2 regions of the Alkalihalobacillus pseudalcaliphilus genome follow, and region 2 is predicted to be linked to the other one. Evidence: predicted binding sites of a transcription regulator. Region 2 holds the regulator's gene; the other holds the start of a gene.

Region 1 (15,358 bases), 850 kb from region 2:
TGTCGAGCCAAAGGAAAAATAGCCGAGCTCTTCTCCCTTTTTTAGCTGCTCGTGTGAATGTGTAAGAGCAATTGTATTAATATTCATCGCCCCCACTTTAGCCATGATGACATGTTGATTCATCACGCACAGCTCTGTTAACGAGCGATAATTATGCGATAATGGCTTTTTTCCATATTTTAATCCTGCATCATTGACAGGGTATGAACGTTTTCCTAGCTCCCATTGCTTTGTGATTTCTCCCGTAAGAGGACTATGTATACGATGATAATCTTTCGGACTTAAGTAGAGGACGATGTAGTGTCCATTCACATACTGCTGTGCTTTTTCTCTGTCTCCTAATAAATCAAGCAGTTGATACATTTGCCCTTTAACTTGAAACTCACTTTTAGGTGTCAATGTACCCAAGGAGGCTATTTTGGCGTCCACAGGACTAACAATACTTGTTTCCTTATCATCCACAGTACGAACCCCATTTTTTAATTTCCTCGTAAAGAAAGCATGTAGACTTTGATACTCTGTTATTGACTTTTCAGCTTCATGCATGTTAATTTGAAATGTTTTAGCAAACGCCGGTATAATGCGTTTACTTATTTTAGATTGAGCAAAACGCATGATTATCTTCGATTGAAAAGGTGAATTACTCAATTCAACAAATATCCTGAACAATTTTTGTTTCAACGACCTGTCCCCCATGTACCTGTAAATATTTTTGGCAATCTTTATCCTTTTAGTAGTGTAAACACCCTGTATATGATAAGATTATACTTTAATAGCGCATGTAAAAAAATGTACCATGATTTATTTTAATATGCGATTTTTTTGAAGGAAGTTTCATAAAGATATAGAACAACCTATGTGATTATTAACTCAAGGAGTGAAATGGATGTTGCTATTACAACGCCTTGACCATACGAAAAAGAAGTTAAAAGGACAAATTGCCAATATCCTGACTCTATTAAATCTTAGTTTAGGTGCATTTGCAATCCTTTTTACGATTCAAGATCAGCTACGACTCGCTTTACTGCTCATTACAATCGCTGCTGTTTTTGATCGTTTAGATGGTGCTGTTGCCCGTAAACTAAATAGTACGTCAGAGTTAGGAAAACAACTGGACTCATTATGCGATATGATTTCTTTTGGCGTAGCTCCAGCCTTATTAATTCATCAAGCGGTCTTATTTGAATTTGGTTTTGCAGGTGCATTTTTTGCGATTGTTTTTATTATTTGTGGTGCGATTCGATTAGCGAAGTTTAATATTACCGAATCTAATGGTTTCTTCTTTGGCCTCCCTATTACAGCTGCCGGTTGTATGTTAACCATTTTAACTCTTCTTGTCGCCTATATTCCGGAATATGTATTTATGCTTTTCACTTTAATCTTAGCTTTTCTTATGATTAGCCCTATGAAAATTCGAAAAATGTAATATGACTTTTTAAGAAGGATTCGTTCTTTATTCGACATTATCACTAAAATATACGAAGAAATGTCAAAAACGGTGAAAATATTGGCTTAATATGAATGATTTTCCTTCGAAAGGCTTGACAGTCATAGGCTTGGAGAGTAAATTGTAAGTGCAGGCTTTAAATCAAGGCAGATTAGCTTGCTATAATGCAGAAATAAGCTTTTGTTTTCTAAAATGATAGAAAATAAGTTTTTTCTAAACAAGGTATGAAAGGGAGTTTTTTTCATGAACAAAACAGACTTAATTAACGCAGTATCAGAGCAAGCAGACCTTTCTAAAAAGGATGCTTCTAAAGCAGTAGACGCAGTATTCGAAAGCATTACTTCAACATTAGTAGAAGGTGGCAAAGTTCAATTAGTTGGCTTTGGTAGTTTCGAAGTACGTGAGCGTTCTGCTCGTAAGGGTCGCAACCCTCAAACAGGTGCTGAAATTGAAATTCCAGCAACTAAGAACCCTGCATTCAAGCCAGGTAAGCAATTAAAAGACGCAGTAAACTAATTACACATATGTAATGAACATTAAATCGAAGCAAAGGATTAACCTCCTTGCTTCGATTTTTTATTTGAAACCGTATCAAGACCTCAGCCGCACATTTTATTTGCTCACTGCATAACCACCTCTTCGATTTACATAGTACCCTACTGCTCTTCCCACTTTTTTACCAACTATTTAGCTGAATGGTCAATCATTTTCATTGCTTGTATATGCATTATATGTTAATTTGAAAGGGATAAATGATATAAGTTCGTTCACTAGGGGTGCGTTTATTTGTGCTGAGAGAGGCTATGAGCCTTAACCCTTTTTACCTGAACTAGATAATACTAGCGGAGGGAAGTGGAAGTAGACAAAAGTATGCACGTTAGCGACGTGTACTTTTCTTACACTTGTTTACAACTCCTCTTCTTTTTAGAGGAGTTTATTTGCGTCGTCGTACGCTCTAGTGACTAGCGAACGAGGAGGATGATGAGAATATGAAATTTTCACAGCGCTTATATGAAGCAGCTAAGCCTATTTGGGAGAAGAGTCATTCACACCCATTCGTACAAGGAATTGGTGATGGAAGTCTCGACATTGAAAAGTTTAAATTTTTTATGTGTCAAGACTACATTTATTTAATCGATTACTCGCGGTTATTTGCTTTAGGTAGCTTAAAAGCTTCAGACTTAACGACTATGCAAGTTTTCGCTAAAATGCTACACGTAACATTAGACGAAGAAATGAGCTTACACAGAGCTTATGCGAAGCGTCTAGGCATATCTGAAGAAGAGCTTGAAGCGACAAAGCCAGCACCGACAACTTTAGCCTACAGCTCTTATATGCTAAACATTGCTCAACGCGGTTCACTAAAAGAACTATTAGCAGCCATTATGCCTTGTACATGGAGTTATTATGAAATTGGTTTGCGTTTAAGTGAAATTCCAGGTGCCCGTGAGCACGAATGGTATGGTGAGTGGATTAGAATGTATGAATCAGATGAATTTGGCGCTGTAGCACAGTGGCAAATTCAATTAATCGATGAATTAACTGCTTCTAGTACGGAAAAAGAATTACAGGAGTTAGAAGAAATTTTCCTCACGACGAGTCGTTTTGAATATATGTTCTGGGATATGTCCTTTGAGCAAACATCATGGCCTATGGAAGATTAACGTTTAATACGTACCGATCAAAAAAAGCTGTTCTAAGGGGATTTCCTTAGAACAGCTTTCATTATGATTAAGAAAATAACCGTCCCCATGTTACAGGGCCTACTTTGCCATCGACAGCTATTCTTTCCTTTCTTTGAAAATCTCGAACCGCTCGCTCCGTATTTGGTCCAAAAATGCCGTCTGCGGTTACCCCTATTTTCCTTTGAACAGCACGCACATCCTCGCCCCTCATATTAGGGCTTCTCAGTGTTAATAATCGTGTATATTTAGGCGTCGCTGGTTGCGCCGGCTTCGGATTATCAATCGCCGTCCATGTCTTTGGACCAACTATACCATCTGCGGTTAAGCCTTGAGCTCGCTGAAAGGTACGTACTCTTTGCTCGGTCGCCGGACCAAAAATACCGTCAGCAGTCGCTCCAGTTGCTCTTTGAACGACTCTAACATCATCGCCACGCATCATAGGTGTTGTATTTCTTAGTGTCCTTCTCTCGGTCCCTCCACCAGATGTCGGAGGTGGCACCGGTGGGGGTGCTGGCTGCTCTTCTAACGCGGCAAGTGCCCTTTCTAAAGCCTTAAAGGTTTGCTCTCCGACGATACCATCAACGGCAATCCCTTGTTTTTGTTGAAATGACCGAACCGCACTTTCTGTCTCTGCACCAAAATCCCCATCTGCTCCAAAACGTGGCAATACTTCACCTAACTTCAACAAGTCTTGCTGCAGTTGACGTACAGCATTACCCTTGCTCCCTCTTCTTAAAATAGTGGCCCCAATTTGTTCACCACCAACGTCAGGTCTAACAATCAAATCGACTTCCTGTGCTTGTCGCACCTGTCCTATAAAAGTTGACCAATCTTTCAAAAGAGTAGCTGGACAGTTTTTCCCCGTCCAATGTTGATGGGGAACTACTCGGTCAATCGGGATTTGATGGGCCCCCATCAAAAACCGAATTAATGTGATGGCATGTTCCCTTGCTTTAGCAAATTGACCATCGCTATTCACACAGATTTCTATACCAATAGACTCTCGATTTCCTTGACCTGTGCCCCCATCCCCTGCATGCCACCCAATCTCATTGGTTGGTAGGTGTTGGTAAATAATTTGTTCATCATCAACCGTATAATGCCAACTTACTGATGTGGATGGATTCTTTACATATGCAGCATGCATACGTGCATTTGCACCATTTCTTCTATTTGCGGTCTCATGGACAGTGATGAAGCGAGCATTCATCCTTGTACCAGGACGATTGCGATTACTTGTCGGGATAAAGTCCTGTCTAATTTCCATACTTATTCCTCCTTAACTAAAGATTTCCTGATATGATTACACATCGCCTTTGTCTTCATGACTTCAAGCGACCTACTAACACTGTATGTCTACTTCATAAAAAAGCTTAGGACAAACAGGAATTTTTTCGTTATTTACTAAATCGAAATCAATATCGTGAATGGGGAATGCTTTTGTATGTTTTGAAAAGACCTTTTCAATTATTTTCTTTATCTCCCTGCTGCAACCCTGTTATAAATTCCACTTTTTCTCATTGCATAACGAACATATTTTCGCATATAATACAAATACGAACATAAGTTCTATGAAAGGGAGGGGTTAAAATGAGGGTTATTTTTTTGATTGATATGCAATCCTTTTATGCATCGATCGAAAAGACACGCTACCCCGAGCAACGTGACAAACCACTTGTCGTATCGGGTGACCCAGCACGGCGTAGTGGCGTTATCCTCGCCGCCTGTCCGATTGCCAAATCCTACGGCATTCAAAACGCAGAACGCTTGTGGGAGGCCGAACAGAAGTGTAAAAATTTATTGATTGTACGCCCACGTATGCAGGACTATGTGGAAGCCTCAATCCAAATAACAGAAATTTTAAAGCAATATACAGACCTCGTCGAGCCATTTTCAATTGATGAACAGTTTTTAGATATCACAGGGAGTCAGCGGCTGTTTGGCACACCGCACCAAATCGCTCAAAAGATTCAAAAACACATTTGGGATCACATGCGTGTACGTGCTCGTATTGGTATCGGTGAGAACAAAGTGCTAGCAAAGATGGCTTGTGACTTATTCGCCAAAAAAAACAAAGATGGGATTTACTGGTTAAAGCAAGACCAACTCGAACAAACCCTATGGCCACTACCTATTGAAAAGCTTTACGGCATCGGTCGACAACGCCTTAAACATTTTCGCAATATGGGGATTCGTACGATTGGTCAATTTGCTCATACCCCCCTTGAGCACTTCAAGAAAAAATGGGGGATACCAGGTCACGTTCTTTGGATGACAGCCCACGGCATCGACTATTCGCCCGTCACCACACGTTCACATGATGGGCAAAAGGCAATTGGTCACGGTATGACTTTGCCACGTGATTATGACAATCTCACAGATATTCGAGTTGTTTTACTCGAACTTTGTGAAGAGGTATGTAGACGAGCACGCTCAAAGGGCGTTCAAGGTGAAACTGTGAGCCTCAGTATTTCTGGTGCAAGTTATGAGCTCCCACAAGGTTTCCACCGCCAACTTAAAATCGAGCAAGCGACCAATATAACCTTAGAACTTTTCCACGCCGCTTGCCAGCTATTAGAGCGCTTTTGGCAGAACTATCCGATTCGTCGCCTAGCCGTCTCGCTCTCGTCTCTTTCAAGCGATCAAGAAATTCAATTAAGCCTTTTCGAACAAAATCGCGATCGGTTGTTAAAAATCGGGTATACCATGGACAAAATCAACAATCGTTACGGAAAAACGACATTAATGCGTGCAACCTCGTTTCTCTCTGCAAGCCAAGCAAAGGATCGAGCCGCTAAAATTGGAGGACATTACCGATGAGTGAACATTTAAAGAGAGGTAATTTATTATGGGAAGGAAGCCGAATGTTTTTACCTGAGCATAAAGAAGCCTTACTTGAGCTAAAAGAAAAAGAGAAGCGACAAGTAAAGCCTGAACTTGATGATCAAGCCTATCACGAAATGGGGATGTACCTTTTAACCGCTCTTAACTATACAATGCCTGTACGTATCCACTATTGGGAACAGCATCGTATGAAAAAAACAGAAGGACTTATTGCCCATGTAGATGAATGGAACAAGCACATTCATCTAGAGACCAATCAACATAAGCAGCGCATTCCTTTCCACGCTTTAACCGAAGTCGAATTTTTATAGTTTTAGAAAACTCCTCACTAAGCTCAGCATTCAAGAATCTTGATATTTTATTGAAAAACGATAAATAACAAGTTATACTAGATAAAACTAGTTTGGTGAGGTGTTTGACTTGCAACATGTATCAACACAGCTACTAAAAGTAGCCATCATTGGTATCGCACTTATCATAGCTGTTCTTGGCGTTTTTTGGCTACCGTGGCAAGCCAACTCGCTTGGTCACGTATACCCTGAATTTTTATATTTGCAATATCCACTATTAATAGGTGTTTATGCGACGATGATTCCATTTTTTATCGCTTTGTATTATGCCTATCAAATTGTTCGTTACATAGACAAAGGGCATTCCTTTACGAAGCCACCAGCAAACTATTTAAATTATATTAAATACTGTGCTTTTACTGTATGTATTCTTTATTTAGCAGGGCTCATCACATTAGTATCCCAAGGTGCAGGTAATCTCGCGGTTTGGCTAGTCACACTCATTATTGCCTTCTCCTCTTTTATCATTGCTATCTTCGCCTCTGTTTTACGTGAACTTCTGAACAAGGCCATTTATATTCAAAATGAAAATGATTTAACGGTTTGAGGTGAGATGAGAATATGGCCATTATTGTAAATGTCGATGTCATGCTAGCAAAAAGAAAAATGAGTGTAACGGAGCTATCTGAAAGAGTTGGAATCACCATGGCAAACATGTCCATTTTAAAAACCGGCAAAGCAAAAGCGGTACGATTTTCAACCTTGGAAGCAATCTGTGAAGCACTCAATTGTCAGCCAGGCGATATATTAGAATACCGACCTGACGAAGAAACAAATAAATGAAAAAATGCCCCTCTCCTTTTAGATGAGGGGCATTTTTAAGTTGCCTATTAAGGAGGACATTGACGCGACGTATGTTTATGGACAAGACACTCGGTCTCTTTTCTTCGACTCATTGCCCCGTACTTCCATTTGCTCGGCATTGAACACTCTTTTTCCGGCTTCATTGCCGCGTATTTCCGTTTACTCCGCATTGAACTCTCTTTTCCCACACTTGCCGCGTATTTCCCATTTATAGCACATAAAAATGCCTCTATCCCTCAACTCTTGCTACAAAGAGTATTAACATCTCGACACGTATGTCTGTCAAAGTGGTATATTGCCATGCTTTCTAATCGGTCTGCTTTCTTGTTTATTTTTTAGTAATCCTAAGGCCTCTATGACCTTAGCTCTTGTTTCTCTTGGGTCAATTACATCATCGACCATACCATAAGCAGCAGCGACATAGGGATTCGCAAAATGCTGCTTATATTCAGTGATTTTTTGCTTACGTGTAGCCTCTGGGTTGCTACTTTCTTGAATATCGTGTGCAAATATAATCGATGTTGCCGCCTCTGGTCCCATCACAGCAATCTCAGCACTTGGCCAGGCGAACACATAGTCTGCTCCCATTGCTTTGGAATTAAGGGCTACATAAGCACCACCGTATGCTTTACGCAAAATAATCGTAATTTTGGGTACCGTTGCCTCAGCGAAGGCATACAAAATCTTGGCCCCATGACGAATAATGCCAGCATGTTCTTGGTCAATCCCCGGAAAGAAACCACTAACATCTTCTAAAATGAGCAGAGGAATACGGAAAGCATCACAAAAACGAACAAAACGAGCGAGCTTATCTGACGCATCTAAATCTAAGCTACCGGCCATCACCTTAGGCTGATTAGCCACAATTCCAACACTTTCCCCTGCTAGCTTAGCAAAACCAATCACAATATTGGGAGCGAAATCGCCCTGCACTTCCATAAAATCACGTTGATCCACGAACGTTTCAATCACATGGCGAACATCGTACACCTTGGTCGATTCACTTGGCACAAGTTCCAATAACTCTTCACAAGCCCCCGATTGATCAAGCACGTCATCTAGCGGTTCAGAATGATTTTCGGCATCATTATCCGGAAGAAAGAACAACAAACGTCGTACTTGTTCAAATAACTCTTGCTCCGTTTTGGCAGTGAAATGAGCACAGCCACTTCTAGAGGCATGCATGTGTGCACCGCCAAGTTCCTCTGCCGAAACCGTTTCCCCTGTTACGGTTTCGATCACCTTAGGACCCGTAATAAACATTTGGCTTATACCTTCGACCATAAAAACAAAATCTGTTAAGGCCGGGGAATATACCGCTCCTCCAGCACAAGGTCCCAAAATCATCGAAATTTGCGGAATCACCCCCGAATAGGTGGCGTTTCGATAAAAAAGCTGACCATAACCATCAAGAGCAAGAACGCCCTCTTGAATTCTGGCACCCCCAGAATCATTTAAACCAATTATAGGAGCATCCGCTTTTACTGCCGCATCCATTAATTGAGCGATTTTTAAAGCATGCATTTCGCCTAAGGTGCCTCCAAACACAGTAAAATCGTGGGCAAAGGCAAACACACGCCTGCCCCTCACCCGACCATACCCTGTAATCACGCCATCTCCAACAATCCGCTTCTCCGATAAATTAAACTGCTCAGACCGGTGTGATATAAATTGATTGGTCTCCACAAATGAGTCCTTATCAAATAAAAGCTCCAGTCTTTCCCGAGCTAAAAGCTTACCCCTGGCATGTTGTGTCTCTTTTTTGATACGACCGCCAGCAACCTTGACTTGTTCAACACGATTCTTTAACTCCTTAAGCTCCTCACGCATCGGCATCCCCCACCTTGTGGCCCGTACTCAACCTTCACATAGCTCAATCAATGTACCAAATGTAGCGTTTGGATGTACGAACTGAACCTTGCTACCTCCTGCCCCCTTTGTTATTCCGTTACCAATGAAATGAACGCCTGCTTTTTTTAATTCAGAGACTTCTAATGCTAGCTCATCCGTTTTAAAAGCAAGGTGATGAATACCCTCGCCCCTCTTTTTTATAAAACGTGCAATGGGACTCTCTTCACTTGTCGCTTCTAATAGCTCCAATCTGAAGTCACCTAGCTCAAAAAATGCGACCCGTACTTGCTGCTCTGATACGAACTCTGTGCCCATATAAGAAAAAGAAAAAACATCCCGATAAAGCATAATAGCTTCATTTAAGTCCGAGACCGCAATGGCGACATGATCGAACCTTTTCATTACTTAACCATTCCTTTCTCTTCTGACTATTCAGAGAGCGGCTTCACTAAAAATAAAGGCTGATGCTGCTTCACAAATTGTCCGTTTTCAACTAATACATCACAAATCTCACCTGAAATACCTGCTTCAACTTCATTAAACAGTTTCATTGCCTCAACAATACCAACCACCGTAGAAGCTTCAATATTTTGCCCAACCGTCACAAAAGGCTGCTCGCCCGTGCCGGGGGCTTGATAGAAAGTACCCACCATCGGAGATTGAATCTCCAAAAGGGACAGCTTTGTTTGCTCCAGACTCAGCGTCCTATTCTTTCCCCCTTCGCTTACTCCCCCTAGCTTGTCACTAGTATACACATCGGCTGATTTTGGCATTCTTATTTGAACAGTTCTACGTTCAGGACGTTTTTGATTAGATTCAGACTCTGGCCGTCTTTTCAGCGTAGATTCTTCTTTTATCTGACGATCTATGCACAAATAAAACGATTGATCCAATGCCTCAATTTTTAACTGTTCAAGATTTATATCCTTAAATAAACTCAAAAGCTCCTCCAGCTCTTCGACAGAAACAGGTGCTTCTCTTTGCCCCTCTGTCGATGTAACTAGTAACTTCAGTAGCGGCTGACCATATTCAATGATTTGCCCATTTTGAACTAAAATTTCAACAACCTCACCTGATAATGATGTGATAATCGGTTGTTCCAAATGCAAATGATCGATTCGACAGGTTCCAATTTGTTTTCCGGCTTCAAGCTTGTGCCCACTTTGCACAAGTAAATTTGTCAAACGACCGACCTGCGCCGCGGTGACATACCTGTAATGGTCTTTTTCAAGAAAATCTGACTTCACCTCTACTGTTACTAAACCAGAAGCAAATGGCTCTTCCCCTTTTTTTACATCCAGTAAAAAAGGGCCGTGTTCAATCGATAAAGCATGTAAAAAAGGATGCTGCCGTAACATATGAAGATAGGATGTAAGTAATGATCGTATATTCAAATATTCCTCCCCCTTAATAATCCCGAACCTATGTCAATCCTTGCTAAAAATATGCAGAAACAAGACGAGATATGCCCGAAACGCTCGTCTCAATTAGAATTAAGTCTACTGAATTGATTCCAAAAAGACGTACAGAAAATATAATATTTACATTACGCAAAAAAAGATACTTAAACAAATGGTTAAGTATCCCTTTACAGAATTATTTTTTGAATGAGTTTCTCGACTGAACGCTCACTCAGTAATGATCCCGACTAATCCTCCAACAGGTGTTTGGCTATAATCATCCTTTGAATCTCATTTGTCCCTTCATAAATTTGTGTAGCCTTAGCGTCCCTGAAGAGTCTTTCAACTGGATAATCTTTCATGTAGCCATAACCACCAAATATTTGAATAGCTTCCGTAGCTAACTTCATCGCTGTATCCGTCGCATAACGCTTCGCCATAGAAGCAAATTTCCCAGCTTTTTTCCCTTGTTGACGTAATAAGGCGGCTTGATACACCAGTAAGCGAGCGGCCTCAAGCTCTGTCGCCATATCAGCTAATTTAAAGGACACACCTTGATTCACAGAAATAGGCTGACCAAATTGCTTTCTAGATTTAGAATAAGCAACAGCTGATGAAAGAGCGGCTTCCGCAATACCAAGTGCTTGAGCAGCAATGCCTATGCGACCAACATCCAAGTTACCCATCGCAATTTTCCAACCATCACCTTCCTGACCAATCAAGTTTTCACACGGCACCTCTGCCTGATCAAAAATAAGCTCTGTCGTATTCGAACCATGCAACCCAAGCTTTCGTTCCTTTTTGCCGACTTTAAAACCCGGTGTATCCTTTTCAACAATAAAAGCAGAAATACCGCCATTCCTTCCTTTGGTTGCATCGGTGATTGCAAAAGTTACATACGTATCGGCTACCCCACCATTCGTAATAAACACTTTACTGCCATTGAGAAAATATGAATCTCTTTTTTTAGTAGCCGTCGTTTTCATCGCACTCGCATCCGAGCCCGAGCTCGGTTCTGTTAAAGCAAATGCCCCTAAATATTCCCCCGTTGCAAGCTTACGAACAAAGTGCTCGCGCTGAAGATCATTACCGTAGTACAAAATCGGATTAGTTCCTACTGATGTGTGCACGGATAAAATGACACCAAGCGTCGCACTTACCTTCGAAATTTCATGAATAGCAATAATATAAGAAAGAAAATCAGAACCTGCACCGTCCCATTTCGTTTCAATCGGAATACCCATCAACCCATATTGGCCCATCTTCTTCACGACTTCTGATGGAAACTGGTCTGTCTCTTCCATTTTTTCAACGGCTGGTTGGATTTCATTTTGAGCAAAATCTCGTACCATTTCGCGAATTAATTGCTGCTCCTCTGTCCAATTAATCATAGGTATAAAACCCTCTTCCAGATTTTTTCCCTACCCAACCAGCCTTTACATATTTTCTTAAAAGCGGGCACGGGCGATATTTAGAGTCAGCAAAGCCCTCATGTAAAATCTCCATAATTGATAAGCACGTATCCAACCCGATATGGTCTGCTAAGGTTAATGGCCCCATCGGGTGATTCATACCAAGCTTCATCACGTCATCAACCGCTTCAACCGTTGCTACACCTTCATATACACAGTAAATCGCCTCATTAATCATGGGCATAAGCACGCGATTCGAGACAAAACCTGGGTTATCATTAACTTCCACAGCAACCTTATTCATCGTTTTAGCGAGTTGTTCAATCGTATTGAACGTCTCATCACTTGTTGCTAAACCACGAATGACTTCTACCAAACGCATAATAGGAACAGGATTCATAAAATGCATGCCTATCACTTTTTGGGGACGACTTGTAGCCGCAGCAATTTCCGTAATCGGAAGTGACGACGTATTACTGGCTAGAATTGTATGAGGCGGACAAATTTTATCTAACTGTCGAAATAATTGACTTTTTACATCAAGCTTTTCAACAATCGCTTCGATTACTAAATCAACTTCTTTCGCTCGTGACAGTTCCCCAGTAATGTGAATACGTGATAAAATATCTGCTTTTTCTGTAGCCGTTATCTTTTTTTTAGCGACTGCTTTTTCCAAAAACCTTTCAATCGTTATGACTGATTGCTGTGCTTGTTCTAAGTTAAGATCAAATACGTAAACGTGTAATCCAGCTGTTGCTGCAACTTGAGCAATACCCCCGCCCATTTGTCCAGCACCAATAACCATCACTTTGTTCATGTTCACATCGCTCACTCCTTCATGAATCCTTCCATCATTAAAGTAGCGATATCATTTCTTCTCCACTCATCTATAATTTTACTACAGATGCTCCTGCACTTCGTCTTCAATTCATTCATTTTTCTGAAAATAAGATTATGTACCTATGACTTTTATATGAATGTTACTTATGGACGATAGTTTGTGCCGGCTCCTTAATGTGGGTTTTATATGAAAGTTACTGCTGATGAGAACAAAAACAAATTGAACGAAGTGTCACTAAGTAAAAACCTTCACGACAATATTCGGGCTCTTCCTCCAGTTTTGTGGTCCTCATTCTGCTTTCACAACAACTTACGGACTCTTCCTCCCGATATGTTGTCCTCATCCCACTTTTACGACCACTTCGAACCCTTAACCATTTTTTCCAACATAATGATTTCATTCAAAAGCTTTCGTCAGCTAAATCATAATGGATGGCTCCAGCGGCTTTGTTACCTTCTGCTGCAGCAATCATTATCGAGGTTGGTCCTTGATGGGAATACTCACCAGCACTGTACGCGCCATAAATCGATGTTCGACCCAAATCATCCGTTTTGACTTTACCATCTTCTTTGAGTCCACAACCAATTTGTTCGAGAAAAGGTTGTGGTCGTACAAGTGTCGGTGAAATGAAGCCTGCTTCCCGTTTTATATACGTACCACCCTCAAATTCAATACCTTCCAAATATCCTTTTTCTCCATGAATACTATGGATACGCTCATTACAGACTTTAATGCCTTTTGCTTCTAGCTCCTGTACCATTTCATCAGACATAGGCTGACCATTTGTCGTTACAAGTAAATCCTTAGACCATTGATATAAAAGTTTTGTTAGATGATGCACATGTTTTTGATTTTCAGCAATAATAACAAGGGGCTTATCGCGATTTTCCCAACCATCACAGTAAGGGCAACTAAATAAACTTTTACCATAATAAGATCGTATGAACGGAATTTCCGGAAAAATCTCATGGACACCGGCAGCCAGTAAGACTTTTTTCGCTCTAAATACCTCTTCTTTTGAACTCATTAATTGAAAAATACCGAACTGGTTCCAGCTCTCCCGTTCAATGTGAACAATCGTCGCTTGATAAAAATCAACCGTATCAAACGCCAAAACTTCTTGAAGAGCAAGCTTCCTTATCTCTGCAGGTGCAAAGCCGTCTCTCGTTATAAAACCATGAGCAGCCTGACTCACTTGGTTACGGTTTGTACCGTCATCCAATAATGCAACACTTCGTCTAGCACGTGCCAAGAGTAAGGCAGCCGTTAATCCCGCAGGTCCCGCACCAATAATTGCACAATCATATATATTCATGTTAAAACCCTTTCGTTAAAAACATTCTCCCTCCTAGCTTTTACGCGCACAGAAAAAAAGATGCAGATTCAATCTGCACCTCATTCGTATTCCTTTTTCATACATACGTATGTATGTAAGCAAGCGAACAAGATCAAAAATATTGGGACATGCAGCCAGATCAAAATTGACACTTCTGATAAAGGTGGAAAAAATAAAACAACAATTCCCGCTAAAAAAGTGGCGGTGCCATAAAAAAAAAAGTTCCTACCTCCATGCTCATTAACATCATACCAAACCTCTTCAGACTCTAATGTTCGTTTGAAACGAAAGCCATATAACTCATTAGGTGCTACCTTTCTTTTCCACAATGGATAACCGACTCCTATAAAAATCGCCCCCAAAACCAAGCAATAAAAGGCAACCCACCCATTTTCCATCCTATCAACTACCCTCTAATCATTCACGTGAATGATGATTTTTCCTTGGTGTCTTCTCTCCTCAATAAGTTTATGTGCTTCCGACATTTCCTGCAAGTAAAATTGATGACCAATTTCCACCTCGATCGCCTTGGACTGCAAAAGCTTTATGACATGCCCGGAAATTTTCTTTAATAACTCTGGCTTATGCTTTCGTGTCGTTCCTAAACTATAACCTAAGAACGACCGACAACTTGCATGAACATCCTTTGTTTTAACTTCCCCAACCTCCCCACTTGAATTACCAAAATGCACAAGTCTACCGTACAAAGACAAACAAGCAACACTCCTAGCCGTTACATTACCTGCAACCGAGTCTAACACTAGGTTAACACCTTCGCCTTCTGTTTTAGTAATTATTTTTTCTGTGAAATTATCATATGTAAATACGGCATCTGCCCCTACTTGTAATGCTTTTTCCATTTTACTCTCATGACCTACAGTTGCAAAGATTTGCTTGGCTCCCAAATATTTAGCCATTCGAATAGCCGTTGTACCAACTCCACCAGCACCAGAGTGAATAAGTACTGATTCACCTTGTTGTAACCCACCTACAGAATGTAATAATTGGTAAGAGAGGAAACTAACTATTGGGCTTGCTGCGGCTGTCTCCATACTGATATTTGCAGGTATTGGATACGTTAAAAGTTCATGAGCCACTGCATACTCAGCATAAGAGCCACTTTTTGGAAAAGCGATAACTCGTTGCCCTACCTCAAGATCTTTTACTTCCTCCCCGACTTCCTCAATCACACCGACTAAATCTAAGCCTAAAATAAGTGGAAAGTTACCTTTTGATTTCTGTCCCCTTCTATTTTTTACATCAGCAAAGTTTACACTTGTTTTTAATACGCGAATCAATACTTCATCTGCTTCATACTTTGGCATAGGAACTTCTTGGTATATCATAACTTCTGGACCACCCAATTGATTGATGACGATTGCTTTCAT
Region 2 (15,358 bases):
TTATACCAATATGAATCTGTAAGCCAATTGCTTTTATTGGATTAGTTCTTAGTTTGGTAGGACCTTTTGGATGATGATGAGTAATAGATGGGTGGTGAGCAGCATGAGTAACCCGAACAACACGAAAAAAAGTGGACGTATTAATGTCGTTTTAAATCAAGCGAGACAAGAACGTGTAAAGTCCAAAGACATTGTTTATTATTCAGAAGAAGATAAGGAAAAGCATGAGGTTTTAAAAAAGTTTGAAAGAAGAATGGAAAAGTACGTAGGTTTAACAGAAATAAAAAAGCTATTAAAAGAAATATACGCATGGATTTATGTAAATCACTGTCGTGAACAGCAAGGACTAAAGACCTCAAAGCAAGTTCTCCATATGTTATTTAAAGGGAACCCAGGGACCGGTAAAACAACTGTTGCTAGAATTATCGCTGAATTCTTTCATGAAATGGAAGTGTTGGAGAAAGGGCATTTGCTTGAAGTAGAGCGTGCTGATTTAGTAGGTGAATACATTGGTCATACTGCTCAAAAAACGCGTGAAGTCATAAAAAAGGCGAGTGGTGGTGTTCTATTTGTGGATGAAGCTTATTCCTTAGCGCGTGGCGGAGAAAAAGATTTCGGAAAAGAAGCGATTGATACACTGGTTAAGGCGATGGAGGATCAACAGCATCAATTTGTCTTAATATTGGCTGGCTATTCACGAGAAATGGATTATTTTATGTCGCTTAATCCCGGATTACCTTCACGATTCCCAATTTCAATTGATTTCCCTAATTATACGTTAGATGAATTGTTGGAAATATTAATTGGTATGGGTCATGAGCGTGAATATACGTTAACAGCGGAGGCTTTACGTCACATCAAGGATGAGCTTAAGTTAATCCGAATTGAGCAAGAACGTGCTTTTAGTAACGGGAGGTATATAAGAAATCTAGTTGAAGAAGCGATTCGATTACAGGCAGTCAGACTCTTACGACAAGGTACCTTTGATAGAAGGAGCTTAGAAACGTTGGAGGCGGATGATTTTAATTTTAGTTCTTCGCGTGTTCAAACTAAATAAAGGAAGAAAAGCTATCACAAAATATAAAGTGGTAGTTTTTTCACGTGCTTTAAAAAATGCTATAATAGCTTGATTACGTAATTTTAAAGGAGTAGGGAATATGGAATTTTGGCAAGAAGAGAAGTTTCAGGCTTTAGTGGATCGGGTAGAAATTAAAATAGCACCTGTACATAAACAATTTGAACATTATGCATTAATCAATCAAGCGAGAGTTATGGCTGCATTTAAAAAGTATCAAGTTTCTGATTATCATTTTACACCATCAACAGGCTATGGTTACGATGATCTTGGACGTGAAACGTTAGAGAATATTTATGCGGACGTATTTGGTGGTGAATCAGCACTTGTTAGACCACAAATTATTTCGGGTACACACGCTATTGCCACTTCATTATTTGGTATTCTAAGACCTGATGATGAACTTCTATATATTACTGGAAAACCTTACGATACATTAGAGGAAATTGTCGGTGTAAGAGGTAGTGGAAATGGTTCTTTAAAGGAGTTTCATATTCATTATCAGGCGATTCCTTTAATGGACAATGGTTGGATTGATGAGTCGTCCATTCGTGCAGCAATGAATCCAAAGACAAAGGTGATTGGAATTCAGCGTTCTAAAGGTTATGATGATCGACCTTCCTTTACGATTGGACAGATTGAAGAAATGATTCAGCTCATTCGCTCAATCGATAAGGATGTGATCGTTTTTGTTGATAATTGCTATGGTGAATTTGTTGAGGAGCGTGAGCCTTGTCATGTTGGTGCCGATATAATCGCCGGTTCACTCATCAAAAATCCAGGTGGCGGTATCGTCAAAACAGGTGGCTATATTGTAGGTCGTGATGATTTGATTGAGCTCGCTTCCTATCGTTTAGCTGCACCAGGTATAGGGCGTGAAGGTGGGGCGAGTTTGTATAGTTTGCAGGAAATGTATCAAGGCTTCTTCCTTGCTCCTCATGTGGTTTCACAAGCATTAAAAGGGGCAGCTTTTACTGCTGCTTTCTTAGAGGAACTTGGCATGAGCACTTCACCTATGTGGCATGATAAAAGAACTGACCTTATCCAATCTGTACGTTTTCCAGATGCTGAGTCGATGATCAAGTTTTGTCAAACGATTCAGGCTGCTTCGCCTGTTAATGCCCATGTTCGACCGGAGCCAAGTTCAATGCCAGGTTATGTAGATCCGGTTATTATGGCAGCGGGAACTTTTATTCAAGGAGCAAGTATTGAGCTAACAGCAGATGGTCCAATAAGAGCCCCGTATGTTGCATTTGTACAAGGTGGATTAACGTATGAGCATGTGAAATTAGCCGTACTTCAAGCAGTAGAGAGTTTAGGGTTAGTAAAAGATTAAGGTCATGTAAGGTATTCTGACATAGATTTGACATCTATTCTTACATTTAGTAATCTAATAGTATAGAATCGGAGGTGTCGGTATGAAGATTGAAGATCGTCGTAATATGCCTTTATTTCCAATTGGAATTGTCATGAAGTTAACCGATTTAACCGCTAGACAAATTCGCTATTATGAAGAACATCAGCTCGTACATCCCATTCGAACAGAAGGAAATCAACGGTTGTTTTCATTTAATGATGTAGACCGTTTACTTGAAATCAAAGAAATGTTAGAGAAGGGCTTTAATATTTCAGCGATTAAGCATTTTATTGCCGAAAGAGAAGAGAAAAAGAAGCAGTCACAAGCAGCACAGAGAGAATTAACCGATAAAGAAGTTCACAAGCTTCTAAAAAAGGAAATCCAAGATGCAGGTAAACATGGGAAAGCTTCCTTAATTCAAGGGCAATTGTCCCGCTTTTATCCGCGACAATAAATTAGGTAGAATAGATTCTTTTTGAATGAGGAATCTTTTCAATATATAGCACTGAAGGGAGCTAATTTACAGTGGCAAAGTTATCAAAAGAAGACATTATTCAAATTGCACAAGAAAATAATGTACGTTTTATCCGTCTCCAATTTTCTGACCTTTTAGGGACAATTAAAAACGTAGAAATTCCTGTTGATCAGTTAACAAAAGCACTTGATAACAAAATGATGTTTGATGGTTCATCTATCGAAGGGTTTGTACGTATTGAGGAATCAGATATGTATTTATATCCTGATTTAGATACATGGGTGATCTTCCCATGGACACCTGAAAAAGGAAAGGTTGCTCGATTAATCTGTGATATCTATCAACCAACAAAACCAGGTGAAGAGCCAATTCCATTTGAAGGGGATCCGCGTGGAATCTTAAAGAAAGTCCTAAAAGAAGCAGAAGATATGGGCTATACAGCTTTTAATATTGGACCAGAGCCTGAATTTTTCTTATTCAAAAATGATGAGAATGGTGAGCCAACATTAGAGCTTAATGATAAAGGCGGATACTTTGATTTAGCTCCAACTGATTTAGGTGAAAACTGCCGTCGTGATATCGTATTAGAGCTTGAAGATATGGGCTTTGATATTGAAGCTTCACACCACGAGGTAGCACCTGGGCAACATGAAATTGATTTTAAATATGCGGATGCAATTACAGCGTGTGACAACATCCAAACATTTAAGTTAGTTGTCAAAACAATTGCTCGTAAGCATGGTTTGCATGCGACGTTTATGCCTAAGCCACTCTTTGGTGTTAACGGTTCAGGTATGCATTGTAATATGTCTTTATTTGATAAAGAAGGTAATGTATTCTACGACCAATCGACTGAATCACAATTAAGTGAAACAGCGATGCAATTCTTAGGTGGAATTCTTGAGCATGCGGAAGCTTTCACAGCGATTACAAACCCAATTGTAAACTCTTATAAGCGTTTAGTTCCTGGCTATGAAGCACCTGTATATGTAGCATGGTCAATGCGTAACCGTAGTCCACTTGTACGTATTCCATCATCACGTGGAGTGAGTACTCGTGTCGAAGTACGTAGTCCAGACCCAGCAGCCAATCCATATCTAGCGATGGCAGCAATGCTTGCAGCAGGACTTGACGGAATTAAAAAGAAGTTAACACCACCAGCGGCAACGGACCGTAACATCTATGTGATGAGTAAAGAAGAGCGTGTGGAAGAAGGTATTAATGACCTTCCAGCAACACTTAAAGAAGCGATTGATACACTAGTTAAAGATGAAGTATTAGTAAAAGCTTTAGGTGAGCATGCAATTGAACACTTTATCGAAGCAAAAGAAATTGAGTGGGACATGTTCCGCACGCAAGTACACCCGTGGGAACGCGACCAGTACATGCAGAACTATTAAGAAGTGAGAACCCTTGACACTAACCGTGTTGAGGGTTTTTTTTAGGGGGCATTATAGATGATTTGTACTATACAATTATCTTTATGCCCCATTTTTGCCCTTAAAATATATAGTTTGTGTTTTCTTCGAATTTTTTAATGGGATCAGCTTCGATTTTAGGGCTTAGTTAGGCTACTATTTTAAGTATGGCATGAATCATTTCTAGCGATAAAAGGCAGTAACTTACATAAAGTCCTAATTTTACATGAAAATAATAAGAATATTTGTTAATTATGATAAAATAGAATAAGTATCAATCAAGCTTACCTTCAGTAAGTAAAGATAGAATTGAACGATGTTGTATTCATTTTAACCTAACAATATTTAGATACCTTATGGGAGGCAGCGGCATGAAAAGGGTGGGTAAGCGGATGTCTATTGTATTTCTTATGATTTTCGGAATGATTGTTCTTATAATTTCTTTTAGCTATATGAACCATCAAATCCAGCTTTCAAGGGAAGATGAGTGGCTAAAACCTATAGGAGATTTTGTTGAAGTAAATGGTCATAATATGCATGTTTATACGGAGGGGACAGGAGAGAAGACGCTTGTTTTTATGTCTGGTGGAGGGACGAGTTCACCCGTTTTAGATTTTAAAACATTGTACACGATGTTAAGTGATCAATATAAAATTGTCGTCGTTGAAAAGGCTGGTTATGGATTTAGTGAAATTACAGATAGTAATAGAGATATTGATACCATTTTATCAGAAACAAGAGAAGCCCTTATAAAATCAGAAGTAGAAGGGCCTTATATCTTATTTCCGCACTCTATGTCTGGTATTGAAGCATTATATTGGGCTCAGCTCTATCCTAAAGAAGTAGAGGCGATCGTTGGTTTAGATATGGCTGTACCTGCTGTATATGAAGATTTAAATATCCCGATTACGGTGATTCGCTTAGGTGAAATGGCTGCAAATATGGGCTTAACTAGATGGGTTCCAAATCTCTCTGTAAGTGAAGCATTAAAACATGATATTTTAACAGAGGAAGAGAGTGATTTATATCAAACTATTTTATACCGTAGAACGTCGACGAAAAATATGGTCAATGAAGTTAGTCAAATTAAAGAGAATGCAAAGAGAGTTGAAAAAGAGCAGCTTCCAAATGTTCCAATGCTTTTGTTCTCTTCTAATGGTCAAGGAACTGGTTGGGATGAGCGATCGTGGATAGATTTTCAAGAAGAATTTATCCGTAGGCATGGAAACAGTAAACTTATCAAATATAACAGTACCCATTATATTCATCATATAAATTTTGAGGAAATAGCTGAAGAGTCAAAGGAATTCATCAATGGTTTGTAAGTGTACTAATTTGATATAGTGTGCTGTATGACTAAAGGTTGAGGTAATTTAATAATAAATAAGAGTCCAATAGGTAAGGTCCTCCCTTTTTTTCAGCTCCTTTCATACTGTTAGTAACGTCAATTCTTCGGTAAGCGAGCAACTAGAAGTCTATGAGTTAGTTGCATTGTGGACGGGCATCTGTCTAACACCCATTTAATCAACAAACCTTGTTCACCCAAAGGCAAAAGCTCAATCATTTCTACTCTTGAAACATCGCTTTTATATATTTACCTTCTTCAATCTCAATGGCAATTGCTTCGTTAGGGGAGATATCGAATATTTGGTACAATTTAGTGCCTACCTCATAAATATTTGAAAAATTACCACCATACGCATTGTCTTCATTCGCATTGACTGTGATTTGACCAAGAAATTGTTCGATATTCATCTGTTCGATTTCTTCGTTGGTTAAGATATACGTGATGTCGTTAAATTGGACAAATTCAGAATCCCATAAATTGGGTGAACACGCAAAGAGTAATAAAAAAGACAAGGAATATACAGCTTTTTTCATGATAATCACTCTTTCTTATCATTATTATTCCATTCTTTTTTACCCCCTCTTACGAAAAAAATAACCAGAAAATACAAAGTTCTTGATTTAAATGCTCATAGGCTAATTAGTAAATCAATTATTTAGAATAAATCGTCTATTGGGTTAGATATTTCTTCTAATCGTCCCATTAATTATGTATACTTATACGTACGAGTTAACTTTTTTAGCTGTTACCATGCAAGATTTAATTTTCTATTGCGACGTTAAGTACGATATTTGCACCAGGTTTAATCACTTCCAAATGAAAAGGAGAACGAAATGGATATCACCAAAAAACAGTTTGATACATTATACGAACAACCGATCTATGAATATACATTATCAAGTGCAACTGATTTATCCATATCTGTCATTAATTACGGCTGCATTATTACTAAAATAATGATGCCAGATAAACATGGAAATCGAGAGAATATCGTCTTAGGTTTTGAACAAGTAAAAGGCTATCAGGAAGCTCCTTATTTCGGAGCAGTCATTGGGAGAGTGGCAGGAAGGATTAAAGGTTCAGAATTTCAATTAAATGGAACTAATTATCAGTTAGCTAGTAATGAAGGGGAACATCATTTGCATGGTGGTGTTAAAGGCTTTGACCAAGCGATTTGGCATGTGGAGGAAAAAAAGAGCGAGCAAGGTGTTGCGTTAGAATTAACGTATACGAGTGTAGACGGAGAAGAGGGTTACCCAGGTAATGTTACCATAAAAATAACCTATAGCTTAACATCTGATGACGTTTTTTCAATATCTTATCAAGCGACAAGTGACCAAGATACCCTTCTTAATTTAACGAATCATAGTTATTTTAATTTGAGTGGAGAAGCAAAAGAAACGGTGTTGAAGCATCAATTAACAATGCCAAGTGAGCACTTTTTGAAATTAGATGAACATTTATTACCAACGGGAGAGTATCATTCAGTTGTGCAAACACCCTTTGATTTTAGAAAAGGGCGTCTTATTCTTGATGGTGTGCATTCCGAACACCCTCAAAATCAATTAGTCGGCTTCGGGTACGATCATCCCTTTATCTTAAATGAAGGACAAGACTCACCGATTCAACTTCTTGACGAGAGTAGTGGCAGGCTTATGGAAGTAACGACGACCGAGCCTTGTGTTGTGTTGTATACAGGTAATCATATATCTTCAACACTTCAAATTGGTGATAGAACGGCAGAAAAATATATCGGTTTATGTTTAGAGACGCAAAAGCATCCAGATGCGATTCATCACCCCACATTTCCTTCTGTCGTATTAAAAAAAGGAGAATTATATGAATCTAAAACAATCTACACATTTTCCGTACATAGGTAAAAAGCTTCCTATTTAAAATTGAAGTGTTTATCATAGATTTCGTTTGTGAATTGGAGTCGAGACATGCAGACAAAATATAGTAAGGTGAAACAGTTTATTAAATCAAAAATATTTGATGGTACGTATGTTGCCCATCAAAAAATAAGTTCGGAAAATGAACTCATGAGAGAATTTGATGTCAGTCGCCATACAATTCGTGTGGCAATCGGTGAACTTGTTAGCGAGGGCTGGTTATACCGCGAGCAAGGAGCTGGTACTTTTTGTGCGGATCGGCAAGCAGCGATCAAAAAAGAGAATCATGAACAAAAAAATATTGCTATTATCACAACGTATATCTCCGATTATATTTTCCCATCCATTATTCGAGGGGCGGAATCGTATTTAAGCCAACGGGGATATCAGGTGAGTTTGTATAGTACAAATAATGATATTGAAAATGAGAAAAGAATTCTTGAAACCATTATCACACAAAACATTGATGGTGTAATTGTTGAACCTACAAAAAGTGCTTTTTCTAATCCGAATATAAACTATTATTTCAATTTTGAGCGGATGAACATTCCTTATATGATGATTAATGCGGCTTATGATGAATTGGAGCCAATTTGTTTAATGCTTGATGATGAGCGAGGCGGATACATTCAAACGGAGTATTTAATTAAGCTAGGGCATACGAATATTGTGGGCTTTTTTAAAACGGATGATTCACAAGGTACGAAACGGATGAAAGGTTATATTAAAGCACACCGTGATTATCAAATACCAATCCATCCTGCTAATTTGATTAGTTATACGTCAGAAGATAAGATAGGTAAGCCAAATCAAGAGCTAGAGCGAGTCTTGCAAACGAATCAAGAGTTGCCAACTGCATTAGTTTGCTATAATGATGAACTGGCTATTCAGTTATTAGATGTGTTAAGAAAACATAAAATACGTGTACCTGAAGATCTCTCAATAATTGGATATGATGATTCATTTTTGGCGACTGTTTCCGAAGTGAAGCTAACGACAGTTGCTCACCCAAAAATGAAAATGGGTGCCGATGCAGCTCAAATGATTCTCGGATTAGTAGAGAATCGTCATAAACGAAATCAAACAACGATTGAATCGTTTTTTTACGAGCCAGAATTGATTGTTCGAACCTCTACCAAAGAAATTTAAAAGAAGCCAAGTTTTTCATTTGTAGAGAATTATCGTCTCTATAGTTTTAAACCCTATCCTTACGTAATAAGATGTTATAATAAAGGCATGATGAAGATGAAAGGAAGGATGGCGAGAAAAATCGCCTATAAGTCAAAATGAAAAACTTTCAAATTGGATTAAATTTTGTATTAGTTTTACTTTGCTTACTTGTCGTAGACTGGGGCTTTGGAAAATGGATTGATTATGCTCTCATCATTGTAGCGGGCTTATTATTACTGACAACGATCTTTAGTTTGGCACTAAGAAGTAAACAGAAGAATACGAAGTAAAAGAGGAACTCCTTTTCGTAAGGAGTTCTTTTCTATTTTTATTTGAAAGTTAAATGGGTGGTGCTCATTTCTCAAGTGAACTTGACCTACAAAACACTCAACTCAATGGGTCTATCCTCATAGGTAATTGCTATTGTGAAATAGCCTTACTAAAGTTGAGAAAAAGGCCTATGATTTTGTCGATAAATTGAACAATAAGTCTTAAAGCTTCTCAATGCTTTTTCATACTTTAACCTTATTTTTACATAACGTTAATCTTTTCCTTGAGAAAAAGTGGTATTCTTTCCTTGTTAGGATTTTTTTATTATTGTGATAAAGGGTTTAGTTCTTGATCTACAGTGAAAAATCCGACTATTCAGTCTACAGGAGGGAAATGAATGAACAATCACCGTTTTATACGAGCTTTAAGTGTGTTTTTGATTGTGCTACTTACAGTCACTAGTGTAATGCCAGCTTGGCAAGGACAAGCACAAAGTGCGGATGGAGTTATTTCAGTAACAGAAGCCATTGAACATAATCAAGGGAGAGCGACAGTAGAAGGTTACATAGTTGGCACAGTGGCAAGCCAAAACAACTTTACGTTAGCACCACCTTTTACTTCAAAAACGAACGTTGCCATTGCGGAACATCCTGATGAGACGGATATACGAAAGATGTTGCCTATTCAACTACCAACCGGCCAGGTCAGAAATGGCTTAAATGTCGTAGATAACCCAGAGAATTATCATGCGAAAGTACAGATTACTGGAGATTTAGAACCGTATTTTTCAGTACCAGGTTTACGATCAGCTTCAGGCTTTCAAATAATAGAATATACGAATGAGCCTGCACCGCCTGAAGACCCTCAACACATTTCTATTGAGCAAGCAAGACAATTATCAATGAATACAGAAGTAATTGTTCAAGGTGTTGTGACCGTTGATACAGATACGATTAGTTCGGGAAATCAGTTTGCAACGTATATTCAAGACGAGACAGCAGGTATTAATATTTTTCATTTTAATAAATCAAACTTTCCTACTTTACAAAAAGGGGATTTTGTTGAAGTTCGAGGACATTTAACTGAGTATAACGGATTATTAGAAGTGGTCCCAACTGAAAGTGGAGTGACCAAGATATCAGCAGGTCATCCTTTACCAGAACCGATTTCATTAAACTTAGGCGATTTAAATGATCCTGTTATCGCCGAACCATTAGAAGGTCAATTAGTTGAAGTAGAAGGTTTTATTCAACATATACCTGATAGCCCAGCAGGTGGAGGTTATAATGTAAGTTTAATCGATGAGAATTTTGTCGGAACTACGGTACGAGTGATGGAAGGTACGGGTGCCATTGAGCATATCACAACAGGATCATGGTATTCTGTGACAGGTATTTTAAGTCAATATAATACGTATCAACTATTGCCACGTTCAAGCAATGATTTTACGTTGTTAGATGAACAACCCGAAGCTCCAAATCCAGAAGGAAAATATGAATCAACTGTAGCGAGAATTACCGATGGCGATACGATTCACTTAGCTACACCTGTTTTAGGGGCAACAGCTGTACGTTTTCTTAATATGGATACACCAGAGACGTATCAATCTATCAAGAACGAGTTAGATGAAAATCAAAAATATCATGGTGATTTAGCAACAGAATACATGAAAGAACTTTTAGAAGTGGGTGATGAAGTTGAAGTATTAGTTGGGCCAGAAGCAACAGACCAGTATGGCCGACTTTTAGCTCAAATTGTACGTAAAAGTGATGGATTAAATATCAACTTAGAAATGGTGAGGGCTGGTTATGCAACTACATATTTTATATGGCCGGTTGGTGACGCGGAAGATTATGAATTGTATCAAGAAACTGTTCGCAAAGCAAAGGATGCAGAAATCGGTATTTGGAATCCCGAAAATCCATTATTAGAGATGCCTTTTGAATTTAGAGCAAGGGAAACAGGGAATGGTCTACATCGATATGTCGGTAACTCGGATACAAAAACGTATGTTGAACCGAATGAATGGGAGCAGGTCCCTGTAGATAAAAGAATTTTCTTTGCATCGGTTGAAGAAGCAGAAGCTAATGGTTATGTAGAAGCGGGCGAAGAAATCATCCCGGATGAGGAACTCATTTCCATGCAAATATTAAGTGTCAATGATTTGCATGGAAAAATAGATCAAACTTATCCGGTAACGGTTGGAGAAGAATTATTACAAGTAGGTCGATTTGATTATGTGGCTGCCTATTTAAATGAATGGTCAAAACGTAATCAGAATACATTTATCGTCCATGCAGGAGATATGATAGGTGGCAGTTCACCTGTTTCCGCTTTATTTCAAGATGAGCCTGTGATAGAAATGATGAATGAAATTGGCTTTGATTTCGGCACGGTTGGAAATCATGAATTTGATGAAGGAACAGAAGAATTAATGAGAATTGTCAAGGGTGGAGATCATCCTGAAGGTAAAGGTTCTCCCGGATATGCGGGCATGGATTTCCCATTGCTTTGTGCAAACTGTTTGGATAAAGAAAGTGGTGAGCATTTCCTTCCGCCTTATGAAGTTGTTGAGGTTGAAGGCGAGCAAGTAGCTTTTATCGGTGTTAATACGACCGATACGGTTAATATGGTTATCCCTGATGGCATCAAAGATATTGAATTTACTGATGAAGTAGAAGCTGTGAATTCCGCTGTAGAAGAATTAAAGGCACAAGGAGTACGTGCGATTATCGTACTTGCCCATATGGCTGCCACACAGTCAGGTGAGACAGCGGTAGGCCCAGCAGCAGATCTAGCCAAAGAAGTAGATGATGAAGTAGATATAATTTTTGCCGGGCATAACCATCAAATTGTCAATGCGATGGTTGACGATGTCTTGATTGTTCAAGCTTATGAATATGGAAAAGCATTTGGTGCGGTTGACGTAACCATAGACCCTGTAACAGGAGATATAGTTGAAAAGGAAGCGGAGATCATCTATGTCGACCAAGCTAAAATCGAACCTGAACCAGCGGTTGGAGCAATTCTAGCAGACTATGAAAACCGTGTAGCTCCTATTTTAAATGAAGTGGTAGGGCATGCAGCAATTGATATGGTTGGTGGTTATTCTAATGATGGTGACACGGCACTTGGTAATTTAATTGCTGATAGCATGTTATGGCAGATGAAAAGTGATTTTGCTTTAATGAATGGTGGCGGAATACGTGACCAGCTCCCCGCAGGAGAAATAACGTTTAACCGATTGTTTAATATCGTACCGTTTAACAATGTCTTAGTAACCTTTGAAGTAACCGGAGCTGAACTACGTGAAATCTTAAACGCACAAATCACGAGTTATGGCCCGGATTTTAGTATAGCAGGCTTTCATTATACGTGGGATCAAACGAGCGATGAAGTTGTCGATATTATGTTACTAGATGGTTCTTTGATTGATGAGAGTAGAACGTATACGGTAACAACTAATAACTATATGGCTGAGTCAAATGGAGATAAATATCGATTAATGGGTCAATATGCGAAAAATATGGTAACTGGCCCAGAGGATTTGGAGGCATTGATTGCCTTTGTCAAAACATTCCATGAACCGATTGCCTATCACGTAGAAGGTAGAATTGCTGAGATTAGCTCATTACCGGAAGAAGAACCGACACCAGAACCAGAACCTGAGAATCCTAAGCCGGAAGAACCAAAGCCAGAAACACCAAAACCTGAAGAGCCTAAACCACATCCCGAGGAGCCTATTGATTTCTTAATAGCGGATATCAAAATGAGTGGGCATGAGGCTACGATTAGCTCAGAGAACTTAGACATGCTTGCTGAAAGTGCGACGCTCATCGTCGATTTAAGTTCGGTTGAATCAGAGGAACTGGTTCTTTCACTTACAGTTGAGCAAATGAGGCTTTTAGTGAAAAAAAAAGTATCGTTAGAACTCATCTCAACCGGTTTAACTCTTTTGATCCCGCTCGAGAATTTTACAGGTGAACAGTCCTTTCAATTATTTATAAATCAGCTGGTATATACGGAAGGCACACCAAGTACTGTGTACGAGTTAATAATTAAAGAAGGAAAAGACCTAGTCAAAACTTTTGACGTACCTATTACATTATCATTCACCTACGTTGCTGATGCCGTTACAAATAGTGAGAATCTAGCTGTTTATCATTGGAATGAAAAGAAACAACAGTGGGATGTTCTTCCATCAAGTAGCGTTGATAGTGAGCGTGTTACAGCAACGACAAACCACTTCTCTATTTTTACAGTTTTAGAAGGTGACAAGGAACAACTGGATGAAGAGGAGAAAAACGGGAATGATCATAATAAGGAAAAAGATCGTGAACAAAATCAAGATGATGAAGTTGATGGGGGAGGAACAGGAGGAACAGGTGACAATAATAAAAAGACGTTACCACATACAGCCACTTCTCATTATCAATGGCTATTGCTTGGGGTATTATTATTCATAATCTCTGTTATCATGTTTCAATATAACAGAAGACGTATAGCGATGAACTAAAAGAAAAAGCCTTTGGGTTCCAAAGGCTTTTTCTCATAAAAAACAAATTAATGGATCGTGCGGAACACACCAATTACTTTCCCGAGAATGGAAACATTTTTTAATAGGATAGGATCCATGGTCGCATTCTCTGGCTGTAGACGAATATAGTCTTGTTCTTTAAAAAAACGTTTTACGGTTGCTTCTTCATCTTCTGTCATCGCCACAATGATATCGCCATTATTGGCGGTTTGTTGCTGTCTCACAATAACCATATCTCCATTAAAAATACCAGCCTCAATCATACTATCTCCTTCAATGACGAGTACATACGTATTTTCATTAGCTGCTAAATGCTCAGGTAAAGGCAAATAACCTTCAACATTTTCAACGGCTGTAATAGGAAGACCTGCTGTGACTTTCCCGATAATCGGAATATAATTTGCTTTTCTTTCCACTTGATTGGCTTCCACCATCGTATCATCCAAAGTTAATACTTCAATCGCTCTAGGTTTAGTAGGGTCTCTACGGATAAACCCTTTCTTTTCCAATCGAGATAAATGCCCATGGACGGTGGAACTTGAAGCTAGTCCAACTGCTTCGCCTATCTCTCTAACTGAAGGTGGATATCCTTTTTTTCGTACTTCAACTTTAATATAATCTAGTATTTCTTGTTGCCTTTTTGATAGTTTTGTCATGAGCTGTCACCTCGCTTATATTTCCTTCGTAACTAAATTGTACCATGCGAACATATGTAATGCAAACATAAGTTCTAAAAAACGGTTGACACAAACAGTTGTTCTCATTTATGATAAAAGCGAACGTACATTCTATAAATGAGGTGTTTCGGATGAAAAGATTATCAGGGCAAGAGTGGGCGATTGTTTGTACAGGTTTTTTGACTTTAATGTTTATGTGCTTTACTTTACTATTGACTAATGATGAATTAGAGAAACATGAAATAGTAATAGAATCTTCAGAGGAAATTGATAGAGTTGTATCAAATGCTGAATTTGAAAAAAGAGAAGAGCAGAAGTCGCAATTTACTGTTAATCATCAAAAGGTGGAATTAGAGGAAGATGGAGAAAATTAATGTCGTTTTATATTGTCGAGTTAGTACAGATAAACAAAGTCAACAAACCTCGCTAAAAAGACAAAGAGAAGAACTGACCGATTATGCAAATCGTTTAGGCTGGTCGATCGTTCAAGTATATGAAGAGATTGAAAGTGGTTATTCCATTGATCGTCCTGGACTTTTAGATATGTTAGAAGAATGTAAAGAAGAGACTGTTCATCAAGTATTAGTTCAGGATGATACACGGATTGGCAGAGGTCATGCCAAGATGGCTATCTTACATGAGTTAAGAAAATATAATACATCTATTTACACATTTCAACATAATGGAGAATTAGAATTATCAGATGCCGATCATATGGTGTTAGATATCGTGGCTATTGTTGAAGAATATCAACGGAAACTACATAATTTGAAGATAAGTAGAGGAATGAAAAAAGCCGTTCAAAAAGGATTTAACCCACAAAGAAATATTAAAAATCAAGAAGCGGGGGGGAGAACCAAAAAAGAAGTACCGATTGAGGAAATTGTTCGTTTACGCCAACTTGAATTAACGTTTCATGATATTGCAGCGACTTTAAGAGGGTTTGGTTTTGATGTATCAAAAGCAACCGTGCACCGTAGATATCAACAATATATAAAAGAGAGACAATCTGAATAAATACGTGTATGTATTTTCTTTTTCGATAGTTTATGATCAGGTGAACGCTAATGCTTGCATCAATGAAATTAAACATGCTACACTCATTAAAGGTTTAATGGGGATGTTTTGTATAAGAAAGT

Evidence for each region. The regulator LexA, encoded in region 2, represses DNA repair genes until DNA is damaged. The targets are predictions, from matches to a motif close to CGAACATATGTTCG.
Region 1: PQ479_RS04795 (DNA polymerase IV) is a predicted target of LexA. The motif match lies at 4,661-4,674, and genes of this name have one in related genera.

What each region holds. Positions count from the first base shown of each region.
Region 1 covers NZ_JAQQWS010000001.1:970,951-986,308, forward strand. Annotated here, with positions in the region: gene PQ479_RS04770 (phosphatidylserine decarboxylase) at 1-681, opposite strand, end outside; gene pssA (CDP-diacylglycerol--serine O-phosphatidyltransferase) at 887-1,426, shown strand; gene PQ479_RS04780 (HU family DNA-binding protein) at 1,691-1,963, shown strand; TPP riboswitch at 2,210-2,315, shown strand; gene tenA (thiaminase II) at 2,437-3,111, shown strand; gene PQ479_RS04790 (peptidoglycan recognition protein family protein) at 3,179-4,399, opposite strand; gene PQ479_RS04795 (DNA polymerase IV) at 4,723-5,952, shown strand; partial or broken gene PQ479_RS21865 (YolD-like family protein) at 5,949-6,039, shown strand; partial or broken gene PQ479_RS04800 (YolD-like family protein) at 6,060-6,287, shown strand; gene PQ479_RS04805 (DUF2975 domain-containing protein) at 6,397-6,873, shown strand; gene PQ479_RS04810 (helix-turn-helix domain-containing protein) at 6,888-7,109, shown strand; gene PQ479_RS04815 (acyl-CoA carboxylase subunit beta) at 7,413-8,960, opposite strand; gene mce (methylmalonyl-CoA epimerase) at 8,988-9,383, opposite strand; gene PQ479_RS04825 (biotin/lipoyl-containing protein) at 9,410-10,375, opposite strand; gene PQ479_RS04830 (acyl-CoA dehydrogenase) at 10,630-11,769, opposite strand; gene PQ479_RS04835 (3-hydroxybutyryl-CoA dehydrogenase) at 11,765-12,610, opposite strand; gene PQ479_RS04840 (NAD(P)/FAD-dependent oxidoreductase) at 13,035-13,949, opposite strand; gene PQ479_RS04845 (SdpI family protein) at 14,030-14,368, opposite strand; gene PQ479_RS04850 (quinone oxidoreductase family protein) at 14,384-15,358, opposite strand.
Region 2 covers NZ_JAQQWS010000001.1:124,599-139,956, forward strand. Annotated here, with positions in the region: gene spoVK (stage V sporulation protein K) at 104-1,057, shown strand; gene PQ479_RS00625 (methionine gamma-lyase family protein) at 1,158-2,411, shown strand; gene PQ479_RS00630 (MerR family transcriptional regulator) at 2,494-2,886, shown strand; gene glnA (type I glutamate--ammonia ligase) at 2,958-4,307, shown strand; gene PQ479_RS00640 (alpha/beta fold hydrolase) at 4,697-5,650, shown strand; gene PQ479_RS00645 (hypothetical protein) at 5,892-6,206, opposite strand; gene PQ479_RS00650 (aldose epimerase family protein) at 6,507-7,553, shown strand; gene PQ479_RS00655 (GntR family transcriptional regulator) at 7,617-8,714, shown strand; gene PQ479_RS00660 (hypothetical protein) at 8,852-9,025, shown strand; gene PQ479_RS00665 (DUF6359 domain-containing protein) at 9,403-13,521, shown strand; gene lexA (transcriptional repressor LexA) at 13,569-14,198, opposite strand; gene PQ479_RS00675 (hypothetical protein) at 14,351-14,593, shown strand; gene PQ479_RS00680 (YneB family resolvase-like protein) at 14,589-15,236, shown strand.